2 regions of the Silvibacterium dinghuense genome follow, and region 1 is predicted to be linked to the other one. Evidence: predicted binding sites of a transcription regulator. Region 1 holds the regulator's gene; the other holds the start of a gene.
What was found. The regulator LexA, encoded in region 1, represses DNA repair genes until DNA is damaged. The targets are predictions, from matches to a motif close to CANTTCGCTTTTTATTCGC.
Positions count from the first base shown of each region.

Region 1 (14,791 bases):
ATCCCTGCATCTGCCGGTTCATCTCCTCCATGCGCTCACGCATCTGGAGAATGATGGCAATGCCTGCAATATTCACGCCCAGGTCGCGCGCAAGGTTAAGGATGAACTCGAGGCGCTCCAGGTCCTCATCTGTGTACATGCGTGTATTGCCGTCGCTGCGTGAGGGCTTCAGCAGGCCTTCGCGCTCGTAAAGCCGCAGCGTCTGGGGATGAATGCCATACATCTCGGCGACGGCCGAGATCATATAGGCGCCTTTAGATTTTCGCTTTGTCGGCATGGCAGTTCCTCAGAAAGTAAAGAGCTGGGCCACCGCCGGTTGCGTCCGAATCGATCCGAATCGCACCACGCGGGGGAAGAAGCCAAAAAACTGGCCTCCGGTGATCTTATATGGGACAAACGCCTTGATCACATAGCCCTTGCGGTGCTCGATCTCTACCATGATGGCATCACAATAGCCCTCGCTCGAGGGCTGCGCCATGGTCACATTCGAGGCCAGGGCCGCGCCCGGCAGCTTGCCGCGCTGTGCCCGCTCGGTCAGCTGCTGGCGCAACAGATCGTGCAGCAACGCAGCATCGGCAGGCATCTGATGCTGTGCGATGGGCTCCATGACCGCCTGGCCGTCTTCATTTAATCGGAAGCCGAATGGTCCGAACTCTCCGTACTTGCGCAGCATCCGCTTGCCGTAGGAGACGGAGGCATTCAGAAGTTCATTGGCGTCGTCGCGTACGATCTCATCCTGTGCCGCCATCTCTGTCATTGTCTGCCGCTGTCTCCCTCGGTTGTTGCTGTCTCAGCGTTTGGCTTAGACCTTCGCCCAGATCGCTTCGCGCGGGTCTTCCGGATTCAGTTTGGCCAGCTCGCGCAGGATCTCCTTCGAGCGCTCATCCTGCACCTTGGGGACTGTCACCTCGATGGTGACAATCTGGTTGCCGCGCACGCCGGCGTGTGCGGCCGAGGGAACGCCGCGCTCGGCCATGCGTAATTTCTGGCCGCTCTGCGTGCCCGGGGGGACCTTCAGCAAGGCCCGGCCGTCGATGGTCGGCACCTCGATCTTCGCCCCCAGAGCTGCCTCTGAAACCGTCACCGGTACGGTGACGTGGATATCGTCGCCCTGCCGTGTGAAGACCGGGTTCGTGCCCACGCGAATGTTCAGGTAGAGATCGCCGGGTGCTCCGCCGTTCACACCCGCATTGCCCTTGCCGGCTAGGCGAATGCGTTGGCCGTCGCGGGTTCCCGGCTTGATACGGAACTCGATCGTCTCGGTGCGTGTCACCGTGCCCTGACCGTGGCAGGTATGGCAGGCATTGCGTACCTTGCCCGATCCGCCGCAGCGCGGGCATTGGATATTGAACTTCATCCGACCGCCCATCTGCGTCACCTGGCCGGAGCCATGGCATTCGGGGCAGGTATGTGCGCCGCCGGTTGAAGCCTTGCCTTTACACGTGGGGCAGATCTCCTGCCGCTGTACCTGCAGCTTCGTCGTGCCGCCGCGGATCGCCGTCCAGAAGTCGACCTGCACCTGATACTCCAGGTCAGTGCCGCCCTGCGGACCCTCCTGGGCTCTTCCCCCCTGGCCCTGGTTGAAGATGCCGGAGAAAATATCCTTGAACCCGCCCCAGCTCGAGCCTCCTGGCTGCTGGCCGGCTGCCCCGGCGTGCTGCGCGTTTTCGAAGCCGGAGAAATCGAAGCCTCCGAAGTCGAATGGCACTTCCTGCGCGCCGCCGCGGCCTGGGCCGCCAGGGCCGTAACCGCCGCGTGCCGCAGCCTCGGCCGCAGCCGGGTCGATCTGGTCCGAGTAGAAGCCGAACTGGTCGAAAATCTTGCGCTTCTTCTCGTCGCTCAGGATGTCGTTGGCTTCGGAGATTTCCTTGAACTTCTCCTCGGCCTTTTTGTCGCCCGGGTTCACATCCGGGTGGTATTTGCGCGCAAGCTTGCGAAAGGCCTTGCGGATCTCATCCGCGGTGGCCGCCTTCTTGACGCCAAGAATGGCGTAATAATCCTTGTTTTGAGTCGATGGCATCGTTGGTCAGCTCTTCTCAAACTTTCCGGCAGGCCGGCTTCTCAGGCCTTCTGGCATTCGGGGCACCAGTACACGGTGCGCCCGCCCATCTCCTGCCTTTTGATTGTCGCACCACACACCAGGCACGGCTTATTGTGGCGGCGGTAAACGTAATGCACTTCCTCGTCTGAAACAGTTTCGCTTGGCACAGTGCCTCGTGAGTGCGGACGATCTTTGGGCCGCGTCGTCACGATGCGACGATCTTCCATTGCCGCAGGCATCAGCTTGCAGGCGTCTTTCCATATCGACCGCAGCTCGGCGAGCGAGACTTCCTGCCCTGGCCGCATCGGGCTGATCCGTGCGCGATAGAGCAACTCGGCGCGGAAGATGTTGCCGATACCTGCGAAGATGCGCTGGTCCATCAGCAGTAATCCGATTGCCGTCTTGCGCTTGCGGATGGTTGCAAAGGCCGGCTCCGGATCGGCATCCTCACGCAGGGGATCGGCACCGAGCCTTGCCAGCAGCGCTGCCCACTTCTCGCTGTCGAAGATCGAGCAATCGGTGGCTCCGCGCAGCTCAACCCAGTCCGTCCTGGTCCACATGCGCAACCGCAGCGCGCCCTTTTCCGGAGGCAGCGGCATCTTGCCTTCCCAGAAGTCGCCATACATGCCGAGATGCACATGCACGATCAGGTCTTTTCCGAAGACATAGCCCAAATGTTTACCGTAAGCCTCGACCAACTTCAGGGTGCGCCCGTTGAGCAGGGATGCATCGGGAAATCCACCGTTCGGTGAATCCACGTGCAATCTTTTCCCGGCAAGCGCGGCCGCATGTCGCTCGGCAAAGCGATGAATCTCATTTCCTTCGGGCATCGATCAGTTCCACACCATCCGCGCTTCGATCGGCTCAATACTCCAGAAGAGATCGGGCTCGGCTTTATTCATGGCTGTGCGGAACTGCTCTGCCTCTTCCTTCGTGTCGAACATCACCCGGTTATAAACCTGTCCGGCACGAATCTGCTCGCACTTCCACAATGTGTTGGTTCCGGTCATAGCACTCCTTTGCCGAAATACAGGCTGAAAACGAGAGGGACTGCTCTTCAACAGAGCAGCCCCTCGATGGTTCAAACGCAGCTGCCTGCGTACTTACTTTTTGTCGTCGACGTCCACGTACTCGGCGTCGATTACGCCTTCGTCCTTCTTGGCTTCCTCGGTCGTGCCGGAGGCTGCCGCACCGCCGTCAGCCGGAGCTCCCGGGGTCGCGCCGGCCTTGTACATCGCCTCGGCCAGCTTGTGCGAAGCAGCGGTCAGCTTCTCGCGCTCGGCATTCATTGCCGCCGCATCGGGCTGGCCTTCCAGGGTCTTCTTCGCGTCAGCCAGGGCGGATTCCACCTCGGACTTCTCGCTGCCGGAGACCTTGTCGCCGTTGTCCTTCAGCATCTTCTCGACGTTATAGACCAGGCCGTCGAGCTGGTTGCGGGCCTCGATCTCCTCGCGCTTCGCCTTGTCTTCCGACGAATGCGCTTCGGCTTCCTTGGCCATGCGCTCAACCTCTTCCTTGCTCAGACCCGAGGAGGAAGTGATGGTCACCTTCTGGTCCTTGCCTGTCGCATTGTCCTTGGCCGTCACGTTCAGAATGCCGTTCGCATCGATGTCGAAGGTGACCTCGATCTGCGGCACACCACGCGGAGCCGTCGGAATGCCGCTCAGCTTGAACTTCGCCAGCGTGCGGTTCTGCGCGGCCATCGGGCGCTCGCCCTGCAGGACGTGCACTTCCACTTCCGTCTGACTGTCGGCCGCTGTCGAGAAGGTCTCGGTCTTCTTGGTCGGGATGGTCGTGTTGCGCGGGATCATCGCCGTCGCCACTCCGCCCAGAGTCTCAATCGAGAGCGTCAGCGGGGTCACGTCGAGCAGCAACAGATCCTTGACTTCACCAGCCAGGACGCCGGCCTGCACCGCGGCGCCGATGGCCACGACTTCGTCCGGGTTCACGCCCTTGTGGGGCTCCTTGCCGAAGAGATCCTTCACGATCTGCTGAATGCGCGGCATACGGGTCTGTCCACCGACCAGCACCACTTCGTGGATCTTGCTGGCGTCGACGCCGGCATCGGCCATCGCCTTCTTGCAGGGCTCGATCGAACGCTGCAGGATCGGCTCAACCAGTGCCTCAAGCTTCGCGCGGGTCAGCTTTTTGACCAGGTGCTTCGGGCCGCTCGCATCCGCCGTCACGAACGGTAGGTTGATCTCGGTCTCGAGCGCGGTCGAGAGCTCGATCTTGGCGCGCTCGGCAGCATCCTTCAGGCGCTGCAGAGCCATTTCGTTACCCTTGGCGCCGAGGTCGAGGCCTTCGTCCTTCTTGAATTCATCGATCAGCCAGTCCACGATTGCCTGGTCGATGTTGTCGCCGCCCAGGTGCGTGTCGCCGTTGGTCGACTTCACTTCAATCACGCCTTCGCCCACTTCAAGGATCGACACGTCGAAGGTGCCGCCGCCGAAGTCATACACGGCAATCGTCTCTTCCTTCTTCTTGTCGAGGCCATAGGCCAGCGCGGCGGCCGTCGGCTCGTTGACGATACGCTTCACGTCGAGACCGGCAATGCGACCGGCATCCTTGGTAGCCTGGCGCTGCGCATCGTTAAAGTACGCGGGCACAGTGATGACCGCTTCTGTCACGGTCTGGCCGAGATAGTCCTCAGCGGCCTTCTTCAGCTTCTGCAGGATCATGGCCGAGATCTCGGGCGGGGTATAGTCCTTGCCCTGGGCCTCGACGACGACATGATCGCCCTGCTGCTTGACCTTGTACGGCACCATCTTCATTTCGTCGCTGACTTCGCTGGCGCGGCGGCCCATAAAGCGCTTGACGGAGTAAATGGTGTTCTGCGGGTTGGTGATGGCCTGGCGCTTGGCTACCTGGCCAACCAGGCGCTCGCCGCTCTTGGTGAAAGCCACAATCGAAGGGGTGGTGCGTCCGCCCTCTTCATTGGGGATGACCTTGGGTTCGCCGCCTTCCATCACTGCGACGCACGAGTTCGTTGTTCCTAAATCGATACCGATAATCTTTGCCATATTGGGCTGCTCCTGAACTGTCGACGACTCCCGTCAAGCACTACTGTCGCACTTGAGTGAGTTATTGTCAATCTATCTGATGGTGAATATCGATTCAGGGATGCAAGCAAACGTCCAATCTGTCAAAGAAAGTTTAAGTTGGGGTAGATCAAGGCGTAAGCCCCTGTGCCATTCCTGTTTGGTGCCCATTATCATATTTATTTTCAATGAGATATGCGTAATTCTTGAAGTTCTTTAAGGGCATGCATGCAGGAAAGAGAGGGTGGTGGGTGCCAGAGAGAAGTGCAGACAGCTTTTAGGATGGTCAAGAGTGGTCCTTGGATGTGATTGAACTTATTTATTTTCATGCATTTACATCTATAGAAGTGGGAAGCCGCCGGATCTGGTTCATGTCTGCATCTTCCGGGCCACCTTCTGTATCGAATTGATAGACAGCAAGTTGTAAAGCGACGCCTCGCCCGCCGCGGTGTCATCTTTTCTGCGGCTTCGCCGCTCCCTTTATTTGCAGACAGAAGCAGGAACATGGCAGACGAGAGCAGTCAGCAGGCGCAGAACGCCGGTGTCAATCCCTGGCTTATCGCCATCTCGGTGATGCTGGCCACCTTCATGGAGGTTCTGGATACGGCGATCGCCTCGGTGGCATTGCCGTATATTGCCGGGTCTCTTTCGGCCTCGAACGATGAGGCGACCTGGGTGCTTACCAGCTATCTGGTGGCCAATGCCGTGATTCTGCCGGCAAGTAACTGGTTCTCGCTCAAATTCGGCCGCAAGCGGTTTCTGCTCACCTGCGTCGTCATCTTCACTGTTTCCTCGTTCTTCTGCGGCGCGGCGCCGACGCTCGGGATCATGCTCCTGGCGCGCGTGGTGCAGGGCGCTGGCGGCGGTGCGCTGCAGCCGCTCTCGCAGGCCATCCTGCTCGAGAGCTTCCCGCCCCAGAAGCGCGGCATCGCGATGACCGTCTTCGCCTTTGGCGTGGTCGTGGCTCCAGTCCTCGGGCCGACGCTGGGCGGCTGGCTTACGGACACCTACAGCTGGCGTTACGCCTTTTACATCAACATCCCGGTTGGTGCGCTGGCCCTCTTCATGATCAGCCGCTTCGTGCACGATCCGCCGTACATCAAGAATGCCAAGGCGGGAAAGTTCGACAATCTCGGCTTCGGCCTACTGGCGGTCTGGACCGGCTGCCTGCAGGTGATTCTCGACAAGGGGCAGGAAGACGACTGGTTCGGCGCAGCCTGGATTCGCTGGGCAACATTTTTCCTGGTCACATCTTTTATCTGGTTCGTCTGGCATTCCTGGCGCTCGAAGTCTCCGCTCGTCAATCTGAAGACCCTCAAAAACTGGAACTTCGCCATCGGCTGCCTGCTGATCGCGATGTTCGGGTTGTGCATTTACTCGATGATTACGATCCTGCCGCTCTTCTATCAGGATCTGCTCGGTTATACAGCCTTCACCGCGGGCCTGGTCGTCGGACCGCGCGGCATCGGTTCGATTCTCGGCATGCCGGTGATCGGCTACCTTGGCAGCAAGGTCGACGCCCGCTACCTGCTGACCTTCGGCTTCGTGGTCTTCGGCATCATGTCGCTTTTCTTCGGCAATCTCACGCTGGACATCGGTCCGACGACACTGCTGCTGCCGATCATCGTGACTGGCTTCGCGTTGAGCTTTGTCTTCGTGCCCATCACCACTCAGGCTTACGGCACTCTGCGTAATGAGCAGATTGGAAGCGCCAGCGGTATCTTCAACCTGCTGCGCAACATCGGCGGATCGATTGGAATTTCTGTTGCGCAGACACTGCTGACGCGGCGCACGGACGCGCACCAGAACGAGATCGCAAACTATGTTCCGCGCTCCGGCGTGTGGTTCGAGCAGCAGACGAGCGCGCTCAGAAACTACCTGGGCCACATGACAAACCCTGCAAATACGCAAGGTGTGGCGTATGGCCGGATGTACACCGAACTTGGGCAACAGGCGCAGCTCTGGTCCTTCGTCGATGTCTTCCGCTGGATGTCGCTGCTCTCTTTCGCCTGTGTGGCGATGGTGTGGCTCTTCCGCAAGGTCGTACCGGGCAGGAAGGCTCCTGCCGGTGCGCACTAGAAGCAAGCACCTCTTCCAATACCAAAGCCCGGCCAAGGCCGGGCTTTGGTGCTTTTGCGATCTTCCTTCGCGGGCAGGAACAGGAGGCCGAAATAGCGAGGATGAGCTAGAAGCTGAGAGCTAGCAGCGGCGCAGAACGCCGACCACGCGTCCCTGAATAGCGACCTGCGCGGCGGGAACGTAGATCGGATCCATTTCGCTGTTCGAGGGCTGCAGGCGAATGGTCGAGCCCTCGAGGTAGTAGCGCTTGAGCGTGGACTCCATGCCGCCGACCAGAGCGACGACGATATCGCCTTCATGCGCGGTGTTGCCGCGCTCGACGAAGACATAATCGCCGTCAACAATATGCTCGTCGCGCATCGATTCGCCGCGCACCTGGAGAGCAAAGACCTCTCGGCTGCCGACCACATCGGTGAGCGAGATGGAATCCTGGTTCTCAACGGCTTCAATCGGCAGACCGGCAGCGATGCGGCCGAGCAGGGGAAAGCGCTCGCCGGGTCTCGCCTTGGGGCGCGGAGGAAGCACGTCGATCGAGCGGCTGCGGTTGTGCGCGCGCTGCAGCAATCCCTTGTTCTGGAGATTGGTCACGTGCTTGTGCACTGTGGCCAGCGAGCGCAGCTCAAGACCCTGCGCGATCTCCTCGAACGAAGGCGAATAACCGTTGCGCTGAACAAACGCCGTGATAAAGTCCAGCACCTCTTTTTGTCGACGCGTAACCGCCATGTGCTCATTGTAGCGAATAAAAAGCGAACTGCACGGATTTCTTTTTCTGCATGGCCATTTACACATAACGGTGATCGTTCCTGTGCCGGTGTGACTCCCTTTTCGTCCTGATCTTGTTTTGGTACGCCCCTTCCTGCTTTTCCCATAGCGGAAATACTGCCACAGCCGTCTTTGCTTTTGCCTATTGTTCGCTGCGCCGCTTCGCGGGAAAGTAGCCGTGAGGGAAACAGCGATGCGTCTTCTGGTGGTAGACGGTGACCAGGCACTGGCAGCACTTTTGCAGCGGTCTTTTGCAGGCGAGGGACACTCTGTCGTCGTGGCGTGCGACGGGCAGGAGGCCGTGGATCAGTTTCACACCGTGGCTCCGGACCTGACCATTCTCGATCTGAACCTGCCGCGCCGCGATGGTCTCGAGGTGTTGAAACTGCTGCGTGCTTCAGGTGAGGATGCGCCGGTCCTGGTGCTCTCGGCGCGCTCCGCGCTCGAGGTGCGGGTGCAGGTGCTGGAGCTGGGGGCGGACGATTTTCTCGCCAAGCCTTTCGCCATGTCCGAGCTCCGGGCGCGCTGCCGGGCGGTCGTGCGCCGCCGTGGCGCGGCAGCCATGGTGCTGCGCCAGCGCGGTCTTGAGGTCAACCGGGTAGAGCGCAGCGTGCTTTGTGAAGGCCGTGCGGTCACCCTCACGAACAAGGAATTCGCACTGCTCGAATATCTGCTGCTGAACCGCGGGCAGGCAGTCTCCCGCGCGACCCTGCTGGAGCATGTATGGGAGCTGCGCGCCAGCACCACAAATGTAGTGGATGTCTATGTGAACTACCTCCGCCGCAAGCTGGGCGATACCGGCCAACCGGCGTTGATCGAGACGGTGCGCGGGCAGGGGTACGCCATCGGACTCGCGCAGTAACCAGACTGCAAACAAGCGCTAAAGGAGCGCAGACACTATGCTCGCAACACCCTATTCTTCTTCCCTTGCGCATCCTCCCATGGCTGCAACGGCGCCGCGGCCGCGTACCACGGTACTGGTGAGTTCCGATCTCTCCTTTCGTCAGCGGGTGCGGGAGACGCTGGTGAGCCTGCGCTGGCAGGTGCGCGAAGCGGCCGGCGGGGCAGAGGCGCTGGCGCTGCTCGATGCCGAGCCTGCTGAGACATTGATCGTCGATAGCTGGCTGCCCGATCTCGAGATAACAGAGTTTGTCGCCGACTGCCAACGCCTTTATGGAGAGATGGACCTGGTCTCCCTGGGCGATGCTGAGCTATCCGGACAGACACGCAGCCCGCGCCGCAACGAGGTGCTGCTGGCTGTGCGCCGCGGACAGGACGGCGACGGAGCTGCCTGGAACGCGGCGCCCGTAATCGAAACCGCGCGGCCTGAAGCCGCGGCCCTTCGCTCTGACGCCATGCCGGCGTTGAGAGTAGTGCAGGGCGTGGCGACTCCATTGCCGCAGGCCAGTCTTCGCCTTCCGGAGTTTATCGGTGAGGATGCGGCCATGCTCGAGGTGAGCCGGCGCATCCGCCTCGTAGCTCCGCGCACGACCCCGGTGCTCATCCAGGGGCCGACCGGGACAGGCAAGGAACTGGTGGCGCGCGCACTGCACCGCCTGAGCCCTCGCTCTTCACGGGCCTTCGTGGTGTTGAACTGCGCGGCTATTCCCGAATCGCTGCTCGAGGCCGAACTCTTCGGGCATACGCGCGGCGCCTTCACGGGCGCGGTGCAGGGCCGCACGGGCAGGATCGAGGCTGCGCACGGAGGCACGCTCTTTCTCGATGAGATCGGCGAGATGCCGCTGCCGCTGCAAGCCAAGCTGCTGCGCTTTCTCGAGAGCGGAGAGCTGCAGCGCATTGGCGACAACGAGGCGGTGAAGGTGGATGTGCGGCTGGTCGCGGCCACGCATCGGCCTCTGGCGCGGATGGCGAATGATGGCACCTTCCGCATGGATCTTTATCACCGTCTTTCTGTCTTTTCGATCCGTACGCCGCCCCTGGCTGGACGGGTGCGGGATATCGAAGAGCTCGTTGGACACTTTCTTGCCCGGCTGAGTGAGCGCAGCGCGGCGAAAAGCCTGAGCATGGAAGCCCGAGCGCGGCTCGAGGCGTATCCCTGGCCGGGCAATGTGCGTGAGCTTGAGCACGTGCTCGAGCGAGCCTGGATTCTTGCCGAGGAGCGTCCGGAGATCGGCGTGTCGGAGATCGAGTTTGGCGAAGAAGAGCCGGCATGAGAGTTTTGCAATCCCCGCCGCTTACGGCTGGTGGATGGTTTGCAGGGATGGATACGGGAGGCAATGCCATGTACGTGACAACCCTGTTGAGCGATCAGCTGGAGCGCTATCTCGATCTCACCGGCCTGGAGATGAAGCTGACCGCGCAGAATGCGGCCAATGTGGATACGCCGGGCTATCGCGCGGTGGGCCTGGACTTTGCCGCAGAGATGGAGGCCTCGATGGGCGAGATCACCGAACGGAGGAAGGATGAGGCGGCGGGACGGCCGGTAGGCGCGCGGCGCGCGGCCTCGGTCGAGCGTGTCGACGGACTGCTCGAGCGGCCTGATGGCAACAACGTGTCGATGGATCGCGAGGGACTGAAGATGGCCGAGGATCAACTGCGTTTCCGCATGGGCGTCGCGCTGCTCAAGAACGAGTACTCGACGGTAATGGATGCGATCCACGCCGACAGCAAGTAACCGGTCAGGTCGCGCATGGTGGCAGAGGAAGACAGAGGCAATGGATTTGCAATCGGGGCAACCAGGGCAAGCGGAAAAGGGTGGGGAGCGATGAATCTCTTTGGAGTGATGGATGTCAGCGGCTCGGCACTCTCCGCCGAGCGGCTGCGGGCCGAGGTGGTGGCGGCGAACATGGCCAACGCGGAAACGACGCAGACGCCGCAGGGTGGGCCTTACCGGCGTCAGCATGTGGTCTTCGAGTCCGAGGCGCCGAGTTTCGCGGATGCCTTTGCAGACCAGGGCATTTCCGAAGCGGCTTATACCGGAAACGGTGCGGTGGGGAATGGGTTCTCCGGCGCCGGATTTCCGGGAGACGACGTCTTTGCCGAGGCCGAGGGCAATGTCGGCGGCGTGACCATCGCTGCCGTGGTGCAGGACAAGGCCAATGGATTGCGCCGCTATGACCCGCAGCATCCCGATGCGGACAAGGACGGCTATGTCTCTTATCCGGACATCAATCCGCTGACCGAGATGGTGGACCTGATGAGCGCCAACCGGGCCTACGGGCTCAACAGCTCGGCGGTGCAGGCGACTAAGGCAATGATCGGCTCCTCGCTCGACATTATGAAGGCATAGCGGCGATAGCCGGGCAGGGAAAGAGAGGATGGCGATGGATCTCAACACGATCGGGGCCATGATGGCCGGTGGAGCGGGCTCTGCGATGACAGGTTCTGTTGGGCCGGGCACGGCTGCTTCAGGAGCAGACGGCAGCCAGATGCCCTTCAGCAACCTGCTGCGCTCGGCTCTTGAAAGCGAGCAGCAGCTTGAGAGTGACGCGACAAGCACGGTGCAGGGACTGATGGCCGGTAACGGTGTCGATGTGCATGAGGCGATGATCGCGACCCAGAAGGCCAACCTGGCCTTTGAGATGACTCTTGCGGTGCGGAACAAGGCCGTCGCCGCGTATCAGCAGCTGATGCAGATGCAGTTTTGAGACAGGCTTGCGCCACCTGGTGGGGCGGCCGATAGCGGGGATCAGAGGCAGTGGCAGAGAGAGACGCACAGACGGAGACGCGGGCCGAGATCCGGCCGGAGATGCGCGGCGAGGGCGCGGCCTCGACCGGTGGAGCACGGTCGTTGCGCGAACGGGCGGCACCGGCGGTTGCGCTGGCCTTTGGCCGCTTCCTTGAGGGATGGCAGAGGCTGGAGCGCCGCCAGCGCCAATGGCTGGGGATCGGTGCAGTACTGGCCCTGCTGAGCATCATCGCCGTTGGATGGTATGCAACCCGTACCGATTGGAGGACACTTTATTCCGGACTCGATACCGAGGACGAGCGCGAGATGGCGACGGCGCTCAGCGGAGCGGGCATTCCATACAACGTGACGCCGGATGGTGGAACCCTGCGCGTGCCGGCCGATTCGCTTGACAAGGCGCGGCTGCTGACCGCGGCCAAGGGCGGTCCGCGCAGCGGCCGCATGGGCTTTGATCTCTTCGACAAGCCGAACTGGATCGGTTCGGAGTTCGAGGAGAAGGTGAATTATCAGCGTGCGCTCGAAGGCGAGCTCGAACATACCATCTCCACATTGGCCGATGTCGAAAGCGCGCGGGTGAATCTTGTGCTGCCGCACGATTCGCTCTTCAGCGAGCAGCAGCGGGACGCGAAGGCTTCGGTTGTGCTCAAGCTGCGGCATCGTGACCTTTCGACAGAGAGCGCGGAGGCGATCCGCAATCTGGTAGCAGCCTCGGTCGACGATCTGCACGCGGAGAATGTTGTGCTGGTGGACAGCACGGGCAGGCAGCTTGGCAAGAAGAGTTCGAGCGTGGAGACTGCGGCGCTTGAGCAGAGCATGGCTGACAAGTTGATGGCCACGCTTGAGCCTGTGGCCGGTGTCGGCAACGTGCATGCCTCGGTCGATCTCGATTACGATACCGCCGCCAGCGATGAGGTCGATGAGACCTATGATCCCAACACCGTGGTCACGCTGACCAGTCAGAAATCGGATCGTGAGGCTACTCCCGCGCCAGCCGCCACTGGTGTGCCGGGCACGGCCAGCAATGCTCCGAATACCCAGCCGCCTGTCTATCCAAGTTCGACCTCCAGCCTGGAGTCGGCCAAGCAGGAATCCAACACATATGCCGCATCGAAGCGGGTGAGGCATGTGACGCAGGGGGCGGGGCGGCTGCACCGGGTGAATGCGGCCGTGCTGATCAATTACCAGCAGGTGGGAACGGGCAAGCAGGCGCGTTGGCAGCCGCGGTCGCAGGAAGAGATGACGCGGATGACCGATCTAGTCAAGGCCACAGTTGGTTATGATGCGACACGCGGCGATCTGGTGAGCGTGGAGAGCCTTCCCTTTGACGAGAGCGGTCTGGCCCCGGCGCCGCTTGGGGAGCGGCTGATGCAGACGGCAGGACAGGCGGCGCCGCTCTTCCGCTATGGAGGTCTACTGCTCTGTGCTCTGGTGCTGTTCTGGTTTGTGATCCGTCCGGTGATGCGGCAGGTGCAGGCGATCGCCACACCGCCGGCGCTGCCTGCTCCCGCAGCCAATGTTGCCGCGCTTCCAGCTGCGGCCGAAGCGACGCCGGAGGAGGTGGCTGCCGAGCGTCAGCGGTTGCAGGCCCAGGCAGTCTTTGATTCGGTCAGCGAGCACCTGCGCAGGGAGCCACAACAGAGTACGCGGCTGTTGCAAAGCTGGATCCACACGGATGCATAGCTGGGATGCAGAGCCGCGCGAAGCAGAAAGTCAAGGGAGGAAGGGATGGCGGAGAACGTGGCAACCGCAGCTGAGGCCACCGCGGTGGTCGATACGATCACCCCGGCATTGCGGGCGCAACTGGCGCGTTTGTCCGGGGTGAAGAAGGCTGCGATCCTGGTGATCGCCATGGGCGATGAACTGGGCAAGCTGGTGCTGCAGAATCTGCCCGAAAGCGATGTGCAGCGGCTGACCGAGGAGATTGCGCAGACACGGAATATTCCTCCCGATCTATCGATGGCCGTGGTCGAAGAGTTTCACGAGATGCTGGGCACACAGCATGTCATGATTCACGGCGGATTGGATTTTGCGACCAAGCTGCTGGTCGATACCTTCGGCAAGCAGCGCGCCGAGGATCTGCTGGCATTGGTGAAGCGGGCGCAGGAGCAGAGCCATGGCAACCTCTCCATGCTGCAGAAGGTCGATCCGGTGCAACTGGGCAAGTTTCTCGACGGAGAGCATCCGCAGACGGTGGCCCTGGTGCTTGCCCACCTCGATCCGAAGCGCGCTTCGCTGGTGCTCACCAGCCTGTCAGAGACGAATCGCGTGGCGGCGACCAAGCGCCTGGGAGCGATGCGCCAGTTCTCGCCGGAGATGGCGCAGAAGGTGGCCTTCATCCTTCATAAGCGGCTTGAGACGGTGGGAGACTCCAGCCGCAAGGCCTACTCCGGCTTCAAGGCTGTCGCGGATCTGCTGAACCGGCTCGATGCAGAGCAGGCCAAGAAGATCCTTGAGCAGATCGAGGAAGAAAGCCCGGAGATGGCCATCGAGGTGCGCAATCTGATGTTCACCTTCGATGATCTGGTGACCGTACCCGCGGCCAGCATGCGGGAGATTGTTTCTGCAGTTGACAAGCGGCAGCTGGCGCTCGCGCTGCGCGGTTCGGCGGAGGATCTCAAGGCGCACTTCTTCCGCGCCATGAGCTCGCGCGCCGTCGAGATGATGAAGGACGACATGGAAGTGCTGGGCCCGGTGCGCACCCGTGAGGTCGCGCAAGCGAAGCAGGAGATTCTGAATCTCGCACGTCAACTCGAAGCCGAAGGCAAGGTAATTCTTAAGCTCGAGCAGGGCGATGACCTGATGTAAAGACAATCGGATGGATATGAGTGGACGGATCGATAGCGGGAGGAGTGCGGCATGAGTGAGAGCGCGGCATCGGCGCGGCAGGCGAAGGTAATCCGGTTTGAATATCCGTTGGCCGGCGAAGCGCCCCCGGAGCCGGTGTGGCCCCTGGAGGAAGAGCCGGTCGTGGCTTCCGAAGAGGCGGAGGAACTGCGGAGACGCATGGAGGAGCTGGAAGAGGAGCGTGAGACGCTGGCTCGGCAGCTACGCGAGCGGATCGCGGCGGTGCGCGAAGAGGCCGAGAGCGCGGCCCGCGAAGGCGTCGAGCAGGAGCGCAGGCATGTGCTCGAAGGCATCGCGGCAGCGCTCCAGCATGCTCTGGCGGAGTTCGAGGTTTCTCGCAGCCGCTACTTCGCTTCGATCGAACGCGAGGCAGTG
Region 1 covers NZ_SDMK01000002.1:1,159,497-1,174,287, reverse strand. Annotated here, with positions in the region: gene ESZ00_RS14105 (MerR family transcriptional regulator) at 1-277, opposite strand, end outside; gene ESZ00_RS14100 (hypothetical protein) at 287-757, opposite strand; gene ESZ00_RS14095 (DnaJ C-terminal domain-containing protein) at 803-2,020, opposite strand; gene ESZ00_RS14090 (Fpg/Nei family DNA glycosylase) at 2,062-2,871, opposite strand; gene ESZ00_RS20095 (hypothetical protein) at 2,875-3,051, opposite strand; gene dnaK (molecular chaperone DnaK) at 3,145-5,064, opposite strand; gene ESZ00_RS14080 (DHA2 family efflux MFS transporter permease subunit) at 5,587-7,161, shown strand; gene lexA (transcriptional repressor LexA) at 7,282-7,884, opposite strand; gene ESZ00_RS14070 (response regulator transcription factor) at 8,117-8,785, shown strand; gene ESZ00_RS14065 (sigma-54 interaction domain-containing protein) at 8,823-10,097, shown strand; gene flgB (flagellar basal body rod protein FlgB) at 10,094-10,558, shown strand; gene flgC (flagellar basal body rod protein FlgC) at 10,649-11,173, shown strand; gene fliE (flagellar hook-basal body complex protein FliE) at 11,208-11,531, shown strand; gene fliF (flagellar basal-body MS-ring/collar protein FliF) at 11,582-13,252, shown strand; gene fliG (flagellar motor switch protein FliG) at 13,310-14,377, shown strand; gene ESZ00_RS14035 (FliH/SctL family protein) at 14,429-14,791, shown strand, end outside.

Region 2 (14,791 bases), on a different contig from region 1:
ACATGCGTGCTTCCCCACCCGCTTTATTTTCTGATGGAGTGAAAAACAAAATTTCATTCGCGACCAGCGGGAGCGCGTGCCGAAGGCAATTCGCCCTGCGCGCAGCAGCCAGTTACCGCGCCATGGCGTAGTAGCCGGAGCGGACCACGAACTTTGCCTCGCATGTGCGGCAGCGCAGCCGGATCTCATGGAATTTTCCGTCGGCTTTGAAGTTCGGCGGCAGATACGTGAGCCGGTACTGATTGCGCTGCTCGGCTTCGATCTCCTGCATGACCTTCCACGCCGCGTCCGCATCGAGGCGATAGAAGACTTTGCCGCCGGTCTGCGCCGCAAGCGTCTCAAGCATATGTTGCCCGGCCGCAATAAAGGCCGAATGCCGACTGTTGCTGATCGCATAAATGGCCGTACGCGAGCGCTGGCACATATCGACCGCTTCGCTCAGGTACACGCGGCTGGCGTTATCTTCTCCATCGCTGAACAGGACAAGGAAATTGCCCGTGGCCTCGCCGCGGAATTGGCTCCACCGGTCGCGGCACTCGCGATAGACGGTGTCATAGATCGCCGTATCCGCAATGCGGTTGGCACGCCATCCGATCTTGTCCGCGCCCGCTGTAAGAGCCGCACCGGAGTCGGTCCAGTCGGCAAGCGGAAGCACATCCTGATCGAACTGCGCGACGAAAGCCTGATCTACGCCTGGCCTGAGCAGCCGCGAGGCATACATCTGCATGATGGCGCGGTTCTCATCCAGTGAGCCCTCCATCGAAGGGCTAGCGTCGAAGAGAAAGCCGCCCCGGATGGGCAGGTCCTCGAAGGACTTGAGCATGGTGATGTGCTTCTGCACCTTGCCGTCCTCGCGCAACTCGATGTCCTTCTGAGTGAGATGTGTGAGTGGACGCCTATTCTCATCGACCGCATGAAAGGTCACGCCAATCTCATTCGCCTGCACGTGCAGCGTATAGGGCGAGGATGCATCCTGTTGCGCTGTGCCACGCAAAGCGCATGCAAGCAGAACGAGGATGAGAATCCGGACGCGACGCGTTTTGAAAAGATGCGGAAGACAAGAATCTTGAGCGGATACAGCATCGCCTTCCCACGTTTCAGAATCGAGACGTGGGGGACCCGGCTTCCTGATCCCTCCAGCGTTCTTCATGCGCTTGTTCGACGCAGCCACACTCTTTCCGTCTCACTCCCCGGGCGTGAAATCTGTTCCACCTGGAGCAGAACGGACGTTTGTGCTTCCCCACCCAAGCGGAGCTTGGATGGGGCACCCGGGTTATTTTTGAAAGCAAAATTTCGTTCGCGACCAACGGGAGCGCCACGCGCAGCGAAGGGCCCGGACGGCCAGTCCTGCGCGAAGCAGGCTAGTCACGAGGGGCGATGCGGCTCGGCATGCCCAGCAGCGCGAGGCGCAGATCATGCGGGTCGCGTCCCATCTCGCGCAGCGTACGCAGGGCCAGCGCATTGTGCCGCTTCGCCAGCCGGTTTCCATCCTTATCGCGGATGAGCGGACAGTGATACCAGCGCGGCGGCTCGAGCCCCAGCGCCTCGTAAAGCAATATCTGACGCGCGGTCGACTTCAGCAGGTCTTCGCCGCGCACCACTTCAGTGATGCGCATGGCCGCGTCGTCGACCACGCAGGCCAGCTGATAGCTCGGCACATCGTCGCGCCGCCACACCAGAAAATCGCCGAAGTCGCGCCCTGCCACGTAGCGCTGCGGACCGAAGTGGATGTCGTCAAACTCGATCGCACGCCCATCGGGCACGCGGAAACGCCAGTTCACGCCGGCAGGCTCGTCGTAAGGGCGCGGCTTCTCATCCTGATTGGAAAATCCCGCACCGGGCATTACCGGTAGCGGACGGCACGTGCCCGGATAGCGCGGCTCGTCGTCCTCGCCCCCTTGTTCCTGGCTTTCGTGGGGCGCACCGACGGCCGCAGCCAGATCCTTGCGCGAGCAGCGGCAGGGATAGATCCATCCGCCATCGCGCAACTTTCGCCATGCCTCGAGATAGAACGTGCGCCGCTTGCTCTGACTGTAAGGGCGATAGCGGCCGCCGAGCTCCGGCCCTTCCTGCCAGTGGATGCCCAGCCAGCGCAGGTCTGTAACCATAGCGGTGACAAATTCCGGCCGCGCCCGCTGCGTGTCGAGATCCTCGTTGCGCAGCACCAGCACGCCTCCGGCATCCTTTGCCCGCTGGTAGGCGGCCAGAAACGTCGCCGCGTGACCGACATGCAGCAGGCCGGTCGGCGAGGGCGCGAGGCGTCCGCGGTAGGTGCGCTGCCTGTCGGCGAGAAGTGTGAGCGGGTTCAGCATGCGGCAGAAAGTCCTCTTCATTATCTCGCCTGCACAACGAAGACACACCGGGTGCCCCATGTCTCGCATTTGAGACGTGGGATCACAGTCCGTCTGCCGAAACGCTTTCGGCCATGGTCCGTGCATCCTCCCAGACCATCCACTGCTCATGGAGTGCCTGTGCGCCGCATCTTGCGTAGAGCCGTCGCGCCACTCTGTTCGCAGGATCGACATTCACGCAGACACGGCTCAGCTGTTGCTCCACGAACCACACGCCCATGCGTGACATGAGCCGAACAGCGACATCCTCGCCGCGCCGGTGTGCGACGACGTTGATCCATTGCAGTTCACCGTCGCAGTCAAACCTTCGCGTACGATGTCCGGCGACGAACCCCACCACGCTGCCCGCATCGTCCGCTACGAAGATCGCTCGTTCCAGGAGCGCATGCTGCGGGGAGTGCTGGCCGAGCCGATAGCGGATCAGGCGCTCCATCCAGAACTCGCGCTCTCCCCATGCCGCGGCACGCAACTCCGCCATAACGGGAAAATCCGCGTCTTCGGCCATGCGCAGCACGATGCTCATGGAAAATCCTCCACAGCCCCCGCTTACCAGAGATGACAGGTTCATACTCTCCCACGTCTCAGAATCGAGACGTGGGGCACCCGGTCGTTTCCCCACTCAAGCCAACTGCGGGCTTGAATGGGCCACTGTCAATTATTCGAACAGATCCGGAATGTTCGTAAACGCGATGCGCGTCGGCGCTGCCTCCTTGGCCAGCAGCATGCTCGCCGGCATCAGCGTGGTGAGCCCGTATCGCGCGTTCAGAGAGTCCATCGCCGTGGTCAGCCGCGTGCGTTTCGACTCGCGCTCAAGATTGCCGAAGAGGTCGAGCGTATGCAGGTGATCCGGCACCAGGTTACCCAGCCATACGCCCACATAGAACGGCTTCCGATGCCGCGCATCCTTGGGACACAGCTCCCACAGCCGGCGCAGCGCCTCCACCAGCGTCTGGCTGTCCTGGCATTCGACGACCGCGGTCCCCTGCGACCATCCCTCCTGCGGGATGCCGGAAGAATGCAGCCGCTGGGCCTCGGTGCCCGGGGCTACGGTACGAGGAACCTGGAACCGGATGCCGAGCGCCACGCTCGCCGTCCACAGGCGCTCGGCGCGCAGCCGCGTCGCCGCCTTGTGCAGCAGCTTCTGCGCCACCGCATAGCAGCCCTCCAGAGTGCGCAGCTCGGGCGGAAGCACGTGGCTCTGGCTGATCGACTTCTTGTGCGCGAGCGCCGCGTCGTGAAAATCCTCGCCGCGCAACCAATACCACAGCTTCTCGCCCTGGATGCCTCCCCAGGCGGCGTTCATCCGCTCGCGGTCGAGCTTCAACAGCTCCTCCATGGTGCGGATGCCGGCCCTATGCAGCCGCTTCTCCATGCGCGCGCCGACGCCGGGCAGGTCGCGCAATTTAAGGCGCTCAAGCGCACCGGGCAGCAGGTCCGGCGTCAGCGCCACCAGCCCGTCCGGCTTCTCCATGTCCGAGGCAATCTTCGCGAGATAACGGTTCGGCGCGAGTCCGATCGAGCAGCGCAGCGTCTCACCTACCTGCTCACGCAGCGCCTGCTTGACCCGCCGCGCCAGCGCGAGCGCCGCCCGCAGCGGCTGCTCGCGGCCCATCAGGCTGGAGGCCATCTCGTCGATCGAGAGCACCGCCGACACGGGCACACACTGCTCCACCGCCTCGACGATGCGCTTGTGGTACTTCACATACACATCGTGCCGGGCTTCAATGAACTGGATGCCCGGGCAGAGCCGACGCGCTTCGGCCACCTGCGTACCGGTCTTCACCCCAAAAGCCTTCGCCTCATAACTCGCAGCGATGGCGCAGGTGGTATCCGCCATCACCGGCACCACGGCCACCGGCCGACCGCGCAGCTCCGGCCGCAACTCCTGCTCCACCGAGGCGAAGTAGGAGTTCAGGTCGAGAAAGAGCCAGCGAATGCGCGGCTCGGCAGCGGAAGGGTGCGGTTCCGGCATAGTCCATATATTCGCCTTTTATTCGCCAAAAAGGCAAGGCCGAAAAATCTTCGGCAACTCCCAATCCGGTTCACAACCCATATCTCTCGTCCGAAATCCGAATACACCTCCGCGAGCTGCGGCAAATTTCGTCGCTTTTCGTCTAACACAGTGAGATGATGGGCCTACCCCCCACCATCGCTGCCAGGAAACCATCGGTTCATTCTCAGATTCCTAGTCAGCGGAGCTGCTCTTATGTGGTTCACTCGCATGCACGACATTCTCGGACACCTGACACGGATCAGCGATTACCTGCCCGCCATTCTGATCACCCTTGGCGTGGCGGTCCTGATCTGCTGCGCGGTCGGCTGCACCTGCAGTCCGTGCAAGGAAGAGGACGACCTCTTCCATCACGAGACGCTGTAGCCTTTCAGCACCTCGGCGGCCTGCCGGGCAGCGCCGGAAGCGCATCCTGCGCACACTCTCCCTCCCTTTCTGTGCTTTTCCACACCGGCTGCATCTTTCCCTGCCCGGCGCAGCCCATGCGCAGCCCTCTATAATCCGTCACCATGGAACCCCTCAACGATCCGGCAGCAGAGTTGGCCCGCCGCGACCGTGAAGCCGAGGAAGGCGGCGGCCCCGAGCGCCGGGAGCGGCAACACCGCGAGGGCAAGCTCTCCGCCCGCGAACGCATCCTGCTGCTGCTCGATGAGGACTCGTTCGAGGAGACCGACCGGCTCGTCACCCATCGCTGCAACGACTTCGGCATGGCCGAGCGGCGCATTCCCGGCGATGGTTTCGTCACCGGCTACGGCCGCGTGGATGGACGCACCGTCTTCGCCTTCGCCCAGGACTTCACCGTCTTCGGTGGCTCGCTCTCCGAGACCAATGCCGCCAAGATCGTCAAACTCATGGACATGGCCATGCGCGTCGGCGCACCCATCGTCGGCCTCAACGACTCGGGTGGAGCGCGCATCCAGGAGGGCGTCGTCTCGCTGGCCGGCTATGCCGACATCTTCCTGCGCAACACGCTGGCCAGCGGCGTGGTGCCGCAGATCTCGGCCATCCTCGGACCCTGCGCTGGAGGCGCAGTCTACTCGCCGGCCATCACCGACTTCACGCTGATGGTCGACAAAACCTCGTACATGTTCGTCACCGGGCCGGATGTGATCAAGACCGTGACGCACGAAGAGGTCACCAAGGAAAAACTCGGCGGCGCGACGACGCACAACGAGATCTCCGGCGTGGCGCACTTTCTCGCTCATGACGACCGCGAGTGCATCGCCATGGTGCGCGAACTGCTCAGCTTCCTGCCCTCGAATAATCTCGATGATCCGCCGCGGCGCGCGACACTGGACCCGGCCGACCGCGCCGATGCCGCGCTCGACACACTCGTGCCCCCCGAGTCGAACCAGCCCTACGACATCAAGGACGTCATCACCCGCATCGTCGACGACGGCTATTTTTTCGAGGTGCACGAACACTTCGCCCGCAATCTCGTCGTCGGCTTCGCGCGCATGAACGGCCGCTCCGTGGGCATCGTCGCCAACCAGCCGGCCTTTCTCGCCGGGGTGCTGGATATCGATGCCAGCGTGAAAGGCGCGCGCTTCGTGCGCTTCTGCGACGCTTTCAATATTCCGCTGATCACGCTCGAAGATGTGCCCGGCTTTCTGCCCGGCACGCAGCAGGAGTATGGCGGCATCATCCGCCACGGCGCCAAGCTTCTCTATGCTTTCGCCGAGGCGACCGTGCCCAAGCTCACCGTCATCACCCGCAAGGCCTATGGCGGCGCGTACTGCGTGATGAGCTCGAAGCACATCCGCACCGACCTCAATCTTGCCTGGCCCACTGCGGAGATTGCGGTCATGGGCCCGGAGGGCGCGGTCAATATCGTCTACGGCCGCGAGCTGGAGCAGGCAGTGCGCGAGGCCGGGCACGAACGCGCTCTTACCGAAGAAGAAAAGACTGCCATCCTCGCCGAAGCCCGCGCCGCGAAGGCGCATGAGTTCCGCGAGCAGTTTGCCAACCCCTACGTGGCCGCCGAGCGCGGCTATGTCGACGCCGTCATCCGGCCGAGAGAAACCCGGCACCGACTCATCCGAGCCCTCGAGATGCTCGAGGGCAAGCGGGATAAAAATCCGCCGAAGAAGCATGGGAATATTCCGCTCTAACTCAGGGCTCAGGGCTCAGATACAGCGTAAAACCAGGGTGCCCCGCCCATGCTGGCCCCTTCACGTTCTGTTTGAGGGGGAAGCGAGAACCCGGTGGCCACGTTTCGATTCCAAGATGGGAGAATCGAATTTCATATTCCAACCACCACTGCGAGGAGGAACGTGGCAGAGGCGATACAGCCATCGGAAGCGAATCACTATGTATGGGGAGAGGTCTGCGACGGCTGGCACCTCGTCAAGCAGGAAGGTCTCAGCGTGATTGAAGAGCGCATGCCGCCCGGCACCGCCGAGCAGCGCCACCTGCATCACCGCGCGCGGCAGTTCTTCTACGTGCTGGCCGGGGAGTTCACCATGGAGCTCGAAGACCATCTGCATCGCCTTACCGCGGGCCAGGGGCTGGAGATTGTCCCCGGTGCGACGCACCAGGCCCGCAATGAATCCTCTGCCGACGTCCGGTTCCTCGTCATTTCTTCTCCGCCCAGTCACGGGGACCGCGAGCCCGCACCTGCATCCAACTCATTTTTGCCTGAGCGTTGCGCGGCAGGTGACGAAGGTGCCACGCAACGCCCAGGAATTGACGTCAGCCTGAAGGGATTCGGGTAAAGTATTTCCCGTCCCCAGAAACTGGCAGAGGATGCGGGGACAGCGCCGACCATCCCCGCGAATTTCCATGCACGACTACCCCCAAAGGTGCTTTTATGACGAACTCCTCGGTCAAGCGCGTCTCTCTCACCCACAGCGAGCGCAAGGCTCCCCATAACGCTTCCATCGTTGGCCCCACTCCGCCGCAGCAGATCATTACCGTCTCGGTCATGGTGCGCCGCAAAAACCCTCTGCAACTGCACGAACTGGGCGGCCGTCATCTTTCGCACGAGGAGTTCGCGGAAAAGTATGCCGCCTCCCCGGCGGACTTCGATCAGATTCGCAGCTTCGCCCACCAGCATGGGCTCACCGTCGATGAATCCGCTTCCAGCCTCGCCCGCCGCACCATCGTGCTGCGCGGCACGGCTCAGGCGATGCAGCTGGCCTTCGGCGTTACGCTGCACGACTACACCACCAGGACCGGCCACAAGTTTCACGGCTTCACGGGCACGCTCTCGCTGCCGGATGAGCATGCTTCGGCCATCGAAGCCGTGCTGGGTCTCGATGCGCGACCGATTGCCACTCCGCACTTCCGGGTGCGGCAGAAGGCGCACGGAGTGGCTGCGGCAGCAGCTGCCGGCGGAGACACCAGCTTCAATCCCAATCAGGTGGCTGCGTTCTACGGATTTCCCAACGGCACCGGAGCAGGCCAGACCGTCGGGATCATCGAGCTGGGCGGCGGATATAACACCTCCGATCTGAATACCTACTTCAATGGCCTCGGCATCACACCGCCCACCATCGTTGCTGTCTCGGTCGATGGAGGCACAAATTCCACCGGCAGCGACGCCGATGGCGAAGTGGACCTCGATATCCAGGTTGTCGGCTCCATCGCAACCGGCGCGAAGATTGCCGTCTACTTCACCACCAACACCGATCAGGGATTCATCGACGCCATCACCACGGCGGTGCATGACACCACTAACTCGCCTTCGGTGATCTCCATCAGCTGGGGCGGCCCGGAGACCAGCTGGGCACAGTCTTCGCTCACCGCGCTCGATAGCGCCTGCCAGTCGGCCGGGGCGCTTGGCGTCACCATCACCGTCGCCGCCGGAGATGGCGGATCGGTGGACGGCACCAACTCCAACGTCGTCGATTTCCCTGCATCCAGCCCCTACGTGCTGGCCTGCGGCGGCACGCATATTTCCGTCAGCGGCAATGCCATCGCCAGCGAAGTGGTGTGGAATGACGGGTCGAACGGCGGATCGACCGGAGGCGGCGTCAGCACGGCCTTCGCCGTGCCTACCTGGCAGAACGGCCTGCAGGCAACCACCGGCAGCGGAGCGGCCTCTGCACTCACCGGACGCGGCGTGCCGGATGTTGCGGGCGATGCGTCGCCGGCTTCGGGGTATAACGTCCTCGTCGATGGACAGCAGGAGGTGGTCGGCGGCACCAGCGCCGTCGCTCCGCTGTGGGCCGCGCTCATCGCCATCATCAATCAGCTCAAGGGCTCGAAGGCCGGCTTCGTGAACCCCACGCTGTATGGCGCGACCTCGGCCTTCAACGACATTACGCAGGGGAACAACGACATCTCCGGCGGAAATGGCGGCTATGAAGCCACCACCGGCTGGGATGCCTGCACCGGTCTCGGCTCACCGAAAGGCACGGCTATCGCGACGGCGCTCGGAGTGCAGTAAGGCTCTGGGCTGCTGCGCGCAGGGCGATCCGCCTTCGGCGGACTGGCCGTCCCGGCCTTACGCCTTCGGCCTCCGCTCCCTCTGGTCGCGATCCAGGGCTCAGGGCTCAAATAAAAATCCCACGTCTCGGAATCGAGACGTGGGGCACCCGCGGTTCTCGCCTCCCGCCAAGCGGAGCTTGGACGGGGCACCCTGCTTCTTTGCCGATGCAGAGAAACCAAGCCACGGATCGCGACCAGAGGGAGCGGAGGCCGAAGGCTATTCGCCCTGCGCGAAGCAGGCTGGTTTGCCTTTGTCATTCCAGCGCACGTAGCCCATGGGGCGGTCGTGGTCGTGCGTGAAGAGTACCAGCCAGCGCTCGGGAATGGCGCGCGCATAAAACCGCTTGCGCTCTTCGATCACCCGCAGCGGATCGAGATCGTAGCCCATGCCCCACGTCACATCGAGATGCGCGCTGGTCGGAATGAGGTCCGAGATATAGCAGGCGCGCTGGCCACCTGAGTCGATATGCACGGCCAGCGTCTGCGCCGTGTGTCCGGGAAAGCACTCGACGAAGATGCCGGGCACAATCTCGTCCACCTGAGCAGGCTTCGTCTCAAGCAATGTCATCTGCCCGCTCTCAACCAGGGGATCATAGTTTGCGCTGGTATAGCTCACGGTATCGCGCTCGAGCTGCAGATGGCCGTGCTCGACCTCACCCTGATGCGCGAAGTAGCGCGCGTTGGGGAAGGTCGGCACAACTTTGCCGGACGCTGTGAGCGTCGTGTTCCAGCCGCAATGGTCGAAATGCAGATGCGTGTTGATGACCACATCGACCTCTTCCGGATGAATACCCGCGGCGGCGAAGGAGGATGGCAGAAGCTGCTTCGTCTCGAAGACGCCGCGCATCTTCTCGCTCAGCTTGTTGCCGATGCCGGTTTCGATCACCACCGTATGCTTCCCGGTGCGGACGACGACCGTGTTCAGCCCCAGCGTGACGAGGTTACGCGCATCGGCCGGCAGCCGCTTCTCCCACATCGTCTTCGGCACCACGCCGAACATGGCTCCGCCGTCGAGCTTGTACGCGCCGTCGGTGAGCACCATCAGCTCGAAGTCGCCAAGCGCAGCTCGTGCGCGGACAAGATCGTCCGGAGTGGGAGAAGCGATCATTACTGCCCCTGCTCATCCTTCCCGAGCTCTGGATGCATCACATACTGCTCGAACTGCTGCAGCAGCCGGATGTGCAGCTCGGTCTGCGCCTCCGGTCCGGCAACGGAATGCGTCTTGCGCGGAAAGATGTTGTAGTCGTACGGAATCCCGGCATCGATCAGCTTCTGGATGTACTGCACGGTGTTGCCCAGGTGCACGTTGTCGTCGCCGGTGCCGTGGAAGATCACGATGTGGCCGTGAATCCTGTCGGCGCTATTCACGTCGGAGTCGTCATGGTACGCCTTCGCATCCTCCGAAGGCAGGCCCATGTAACGCTCAGTGTAGATCGAGTCGTAGAGACGCCAGTCCGTCACCGGCGCGCCGCTCCCGCCGGCAAGGAAACGATCCGAGTGGCTCAGCGCGTAGAGCGTGAAGCTGCCGCCCCAGCTCCATCCCCACCAGCCCATACGATGGCCGTCAATCTGCGGATACTTCGCCAGCACCTGATCCACGGACGCGAGCTGGTCGGCGAGTTCCGCAGGTCCGAAGCTGTGATACGCCGCCTGCTCGAAGTCGCGGCCGCGACCGGCCATGCCGCGATTGTCCACGTGCAACACTGCGAAGCCATGCTCGGCCAGCAACTGATCGAAGTACCAGCCGCGGTTGCCATACTTGTTCTTCGCCGTGCCTACGCCGGGACCGCCATAAGGGTTCACGATCAGCGGCACACTCGCCGCAGCGCGCTCGCCCACCGGCAGCTGCAGCGTGCCGAAGAGCTTCGTCTTGCCGTCGGCAGCGGTCAGTTCGAGATTCACCGGAGGCACCACGGTATGTCCGGCAACCGCGTGCGAGCGCCAGAACGGCGTGCATGCGCCGGCGCCAGTCCCGCTACCCGTGCAATAGCTCACCACCGGCGGCGTGATCAGCGTCGAAGAGGTGTCAATGAATGCGCCACCCTTCTGCGCAAACTCAGGATCGTGAAAGCCGTCCGTTTGCGTCACACGCCGCTTGCCCGTGCCGTCGAGCTGCACCGCCCACACCTGCTGATCGCGGGGATTGCCTTCGTTCGAGAGGTAGTAGACGGTGCCCTTCGCCTCATCGACCGCTTTGATCTCCGAGACCTCGTATTCTCCGTGCTCCAGCTCACCCGCAGGCTTTACTTCTTCGCCCAGCGGATGCGCCGCGTCAAAGGTGTAACGGTAGATGTGCGTATAGCCATCCTGCCAGCCCGTGTTCAGGAACTGGTGATCGCCAACGAAGATGAAGTCATAGGCAATGGTGAAGTACTTAGGCTCGGTCTCGGCCAGCACGCGCTTCACCGCGCCGGTGCGCGTGTCCGCAAAGTAGAGATCGCGGTGCTTCTGATCGCGTGTCAGCACTTCAACCCACACCACATGCGAGCTCACCCAGCCGAAGCGCGGAATATAGTCATTGCCGGTGCTCAGCGGGATCTTCAGCCATTGCGTTGCGCCGCCCTCGGCGCTCACCACGCCCACACGCACGCCGGGATTCGGATCGCCCGGCTGCGGGTAGCGCTGTTCATCCACCGTCGCATGCACGGGAATCCAGTCGGTGAGCGGATACTCGGGCACCTTTGCCTCATCCACCTGCAGATAGGCGATCTGCTTCGAATCCGGCGACCAGAAATAATTGCTTCGCGTATCCAGTTCTTCGAGATAGACCCAGTCGATCTCGCCGTTGAGCAGCGTCGGCTCCTTCGTCGCGGTCAGCGCCACGGCCGCACCGCCAGCCTTCACCGGCTGCACGTAGAGATTGTGGTCGCGCACATAGGAGACACGCGCGCCGTCCGGCGAAAACTTCGGATCGTCCCCGCTCTGCATGCCGGTGTTGCCGATCGTCGCGCCCTGACCGCTGGCGAGGTCGTAATTCCACAGCTCGCCATCGGTGTTGAAGAGCATATGCGTCGAGTCGGGCGACCAGATGTAGTCCGGCTGGTTATAACGATTGCGATGGTCGCGGTCCTTCTCACGCAGTGGCGCATTCAGCAGCCGCGCGATCTTCTGCGCCTGCACCAGCGTAGTCAGCTTGCCGTCGGCCGTGTCGATCTGCATGACGTCACCGCTATCGGCGATGTAGGTCGCCCGCTTCCCGTCCGGCGACCAGCTGATATCGCCGGGCGCATCGCCGGTCAGGCTTTCGCCGCCGAAGATCTCTTTGATCGTCCAGGGATGTGTCTGCGATGACTGCGCGGCAATCGGCAGGGTGGCAAGCAGAGCGGTGGATGCGACGGCGAGCAGGGACACAACGTGAAAGAAACGCAAGGCAGCTCCAGGAACAAGGAATCTTATGGCACAGCCGAGGGAGCGTGGGGAAGCGCGCGGCCGTACGCAGTATCCAGCAACGCCATTCTACCGGGGACTGGCCGTCCAGGCCTTTTGCCTTCGGCTGCTGCGCGCAGGGTATAGACTGCATTTCAGATCATGAAGGACGAACTTCTCTCGCTGGTCCAACTCCAGGAAACCGATCAGGCCATCTCCCGTCTCCGCACGGAGCTTGCAGCTCTACCGCAGAAGCTCGCCTCGCTCGAAGAAAAGCTCACTCGCCAGAAGACTGCCGTTACCCAGTCCGAGCATGCACTGAAGGACGAAGAGGCTGCGCGCCGCCGCATGGAAAGCGACCTCAAGGACCAGCAGCAGAAGATCGTAAAGTTCCGCGATCAGTCCTCGAGCGTCAAAACCAACGAGCAGTTCAAGGCGCTGCAGCATGAGATCAGCTTTGCCGAAGCCGAGATCGGCCGCATCGAAGATCGCGAGCTCGAAAGCATGGAGAAATCCGAGCAGCTCGAAGCGCAGCTCGCGAAGACCCGGCAGGAGCTCTCCGACTACACTCGCGTCGTCGAGCTGGAGAAGGAAGCCGCGGCCGCCACGACGGTGCAGCAAAAGCAGCGCCTCGAAGCACTCGAGAAAGACCGTCAGCTTTATCGCGCTCAGATCATCAACACGCAGGACGGAGATGCCCGTCTTGCCACCTACGACCGCCTGGCAAAATCCAAGGGCACGGCGCTCGCCGCCGTCGAGAATCAGCGCTGCACCGCCTGCCAGATGGGCGTGCGGCCGCAGCTGTGGAACCAGATTCGTGCCGGGGAGCTGTTGCCCTGCGAAAGCTGCGGCCGGTTGCTCTATCACGATCAGGAAGAAGCCGCTGCGCCGGATGCCGCGCCCGGCGCGCTGCGCAACAAGGCTCAATAAAAAGCCCGGCACAGGGCTTAACGGGAACCGACTGCATGAAGCGTATCTGCATCGATATGGACGAAGTGCTGGCCGACACACTCGGCGAACACCTCGCCCGCTACAATCGCGACCACGAAGAAGCCATCACCAAGGGCGATCTCAAGGGCAAATGGCTCTGGGAGATCGTCTCCTCGGACCGCCACGAGCGCCTCGAAGGCTACCTGCGCTCAGAGGACTTCTTCGAAGACCTGCCGGTCATCGAAGACAGCCAGCGCGTGGTGCGCGAGCTGGTAAAGGACTACGACGTCTTCATCGCCACGGCAGCCATGGAGTTTCCGAATTCCTTCGGACCGAAGTACCGCTGGCTGCGCCGGCACTTTCCCTGGCTGAACCCGCGAAATTTTGTCTTCTGCGGCGACAAGAGCATTCTCCACGCCGACTACCTGATCGACGATCAGCCGCTCCACTTCCGCCGCTTCCAGGGGGAAGGCATTCTCTACAGCGCGCCGCACAACCTCGGCATCTCCGGCTTTCGCCGCGTGGATAACTGGGCGCAGGTAGCCCGGATCTTCGTGCCCAACTTCGTGCTGGACCAGGTCGAGAAATAGAGCGGGACCGTTTTGGTGTCCTGCCTTCTGTCTCGTTCTAGCCCAGCGGCTTCGCCTGCATCAAATCGCGATCGAGCGAACGCGCTGCCGGGACAGGCGCGGCACCTCCATGCTGGCTGCCCCGTCCGGCACTCCCCGCAGATGCCAGAGGACGCGCTGCGGCACTCTGCATCAGGTGCTGCTGGTGCATGGTCACGATAAGCGCCACTGCCGGAATCGAGCCCGCACAGCGATAGGCGTGGGGCGTGCTCGCATCGAAGTAGACGCTGTCTCCAGCCTCCAGCACGTGTGCCTTGTCCCCGTGCCGGATCTGCAGCTCTCCCTGCAGCATGTAGAGAAATTCATAGCCCGGATGCACGTGCGGCCGCACTTCTTTATCCGCCCGGAGGGGAATGAACTCGGCGTAGTAAGGATCCATATGGCGGTCGGGCACCATGTATCCCAGGCTCTCGAAGTAATAGGTCGGGTCATCGGTTCCGGTCTGCGGCAGGCGCACCCGATCACTCTTTCGATGCACGCGGAAGAGCGTATGCGGCTCGGGCTCGAAGAAGTAGGAGAGGTCCTTGCTGAAGACCATGGCGATGCGGGCGAGGTTGCGCAGCGTCGGCACGACGCGGCCGGTCTCGAGCTGCGAAAGGAAGCTGGCCGAAAGCCCCGTGTGCCGGCCCAATTCCACCAGCCCCATCGACTTCTTCAGGCGCAGCCGCTTGATGCGCTCGCCGATCTTGCGCTCCGCGATAAAGGCTTCGGCGGTCTCCGGATCGATCTTCGTGTCTGGCTTCGTATCCGGCCTTGCATCGGGGCGCATATCCATCTCTGCCCCGTCTTTTGTTTCGATACTGACCTTGCCCTCATCCTGCATGGTGGCCATAGTGCATTTCCTCGCCGTCTCTCTGCCACGCCCTACCAACTCTGTTGCGTGGTGGGATGCAGAAGAACGGAAATATGTTTTTCTATGGCCACAAAGGCTTTCCGCACGGCCAATACCATCATCCCAACCGCTTAAGGTGATTTCCATGCCCGAATCACAGAACAGAATCCTGCTCAGCGGGGCCTCCGGCCTGATCGGCACGGCTTTGGCGCAGGCTTTTACCGCCCACGGCATGCAGACA
Region 2 covers NZ_SDMK01000001.1:1,191,869-1,206,659, forward strand. Annotated here, with positions in the region: gene ESZ00_RS04680 (VWA domain-containing protein) at 113-994, opposite strand; gene gluQRS (tRNA glutamyl-Q(34) synthetase GluQRS) at 1,362-2,333, opposite strand; gene ESZ00_RS04690 (GNAT family N-acetyltransferase) at 2,395-2,874, opposite strand; gene ESZ00_RS04695 (DNA polymerase Y family protein) at 3,007-4,323, opposite strand; gene ESZ00_RS20020 (hypothetical protein) at 4,558-4,728, shown strand; gene ESZ00_RS04700 (acyl-CoA carboxylase subunit beta) at 4,872-6,473, shown strand; gene ESZ00_RS04705 (cupin domain-containing protein) at 6,636-7,076, shown strand; gene ESZ00_RS04710 (S53 family peptidase) at 7,172-8,752, shown strand; gene ESZ00_RS04715 (MBL fold metallo-hydrolase) at 9,011-9,901, opposite strand; gene ESZ00_RS04720 (DPP IV N-terminal domain-containing protein) at 9,901-12,162, opposite strand; gene ESZ00_RS04725 (zinc ribbon domain-containing protein) at 12,322-13,089, shown strand; gene ESZ00_RS04730 (5' nucleotidase, NT5C type) at 13,125-13,679, shown strand; gene ESZ00_RS04735 (helix-turn-helix domain-containing protein) at 13,717-14,550, opposite strand; gene ESZ00_RS04740 (TIGR01777 family oxidoreductase) at 14,696-14,791, shown strand, end outside.
Region 2: ESZ00_RS04695 (DNA polymerase Y family protein) is a predicted target of LexA. The motif match lies at 4,331-4,349, and genes of this name have one in related genera.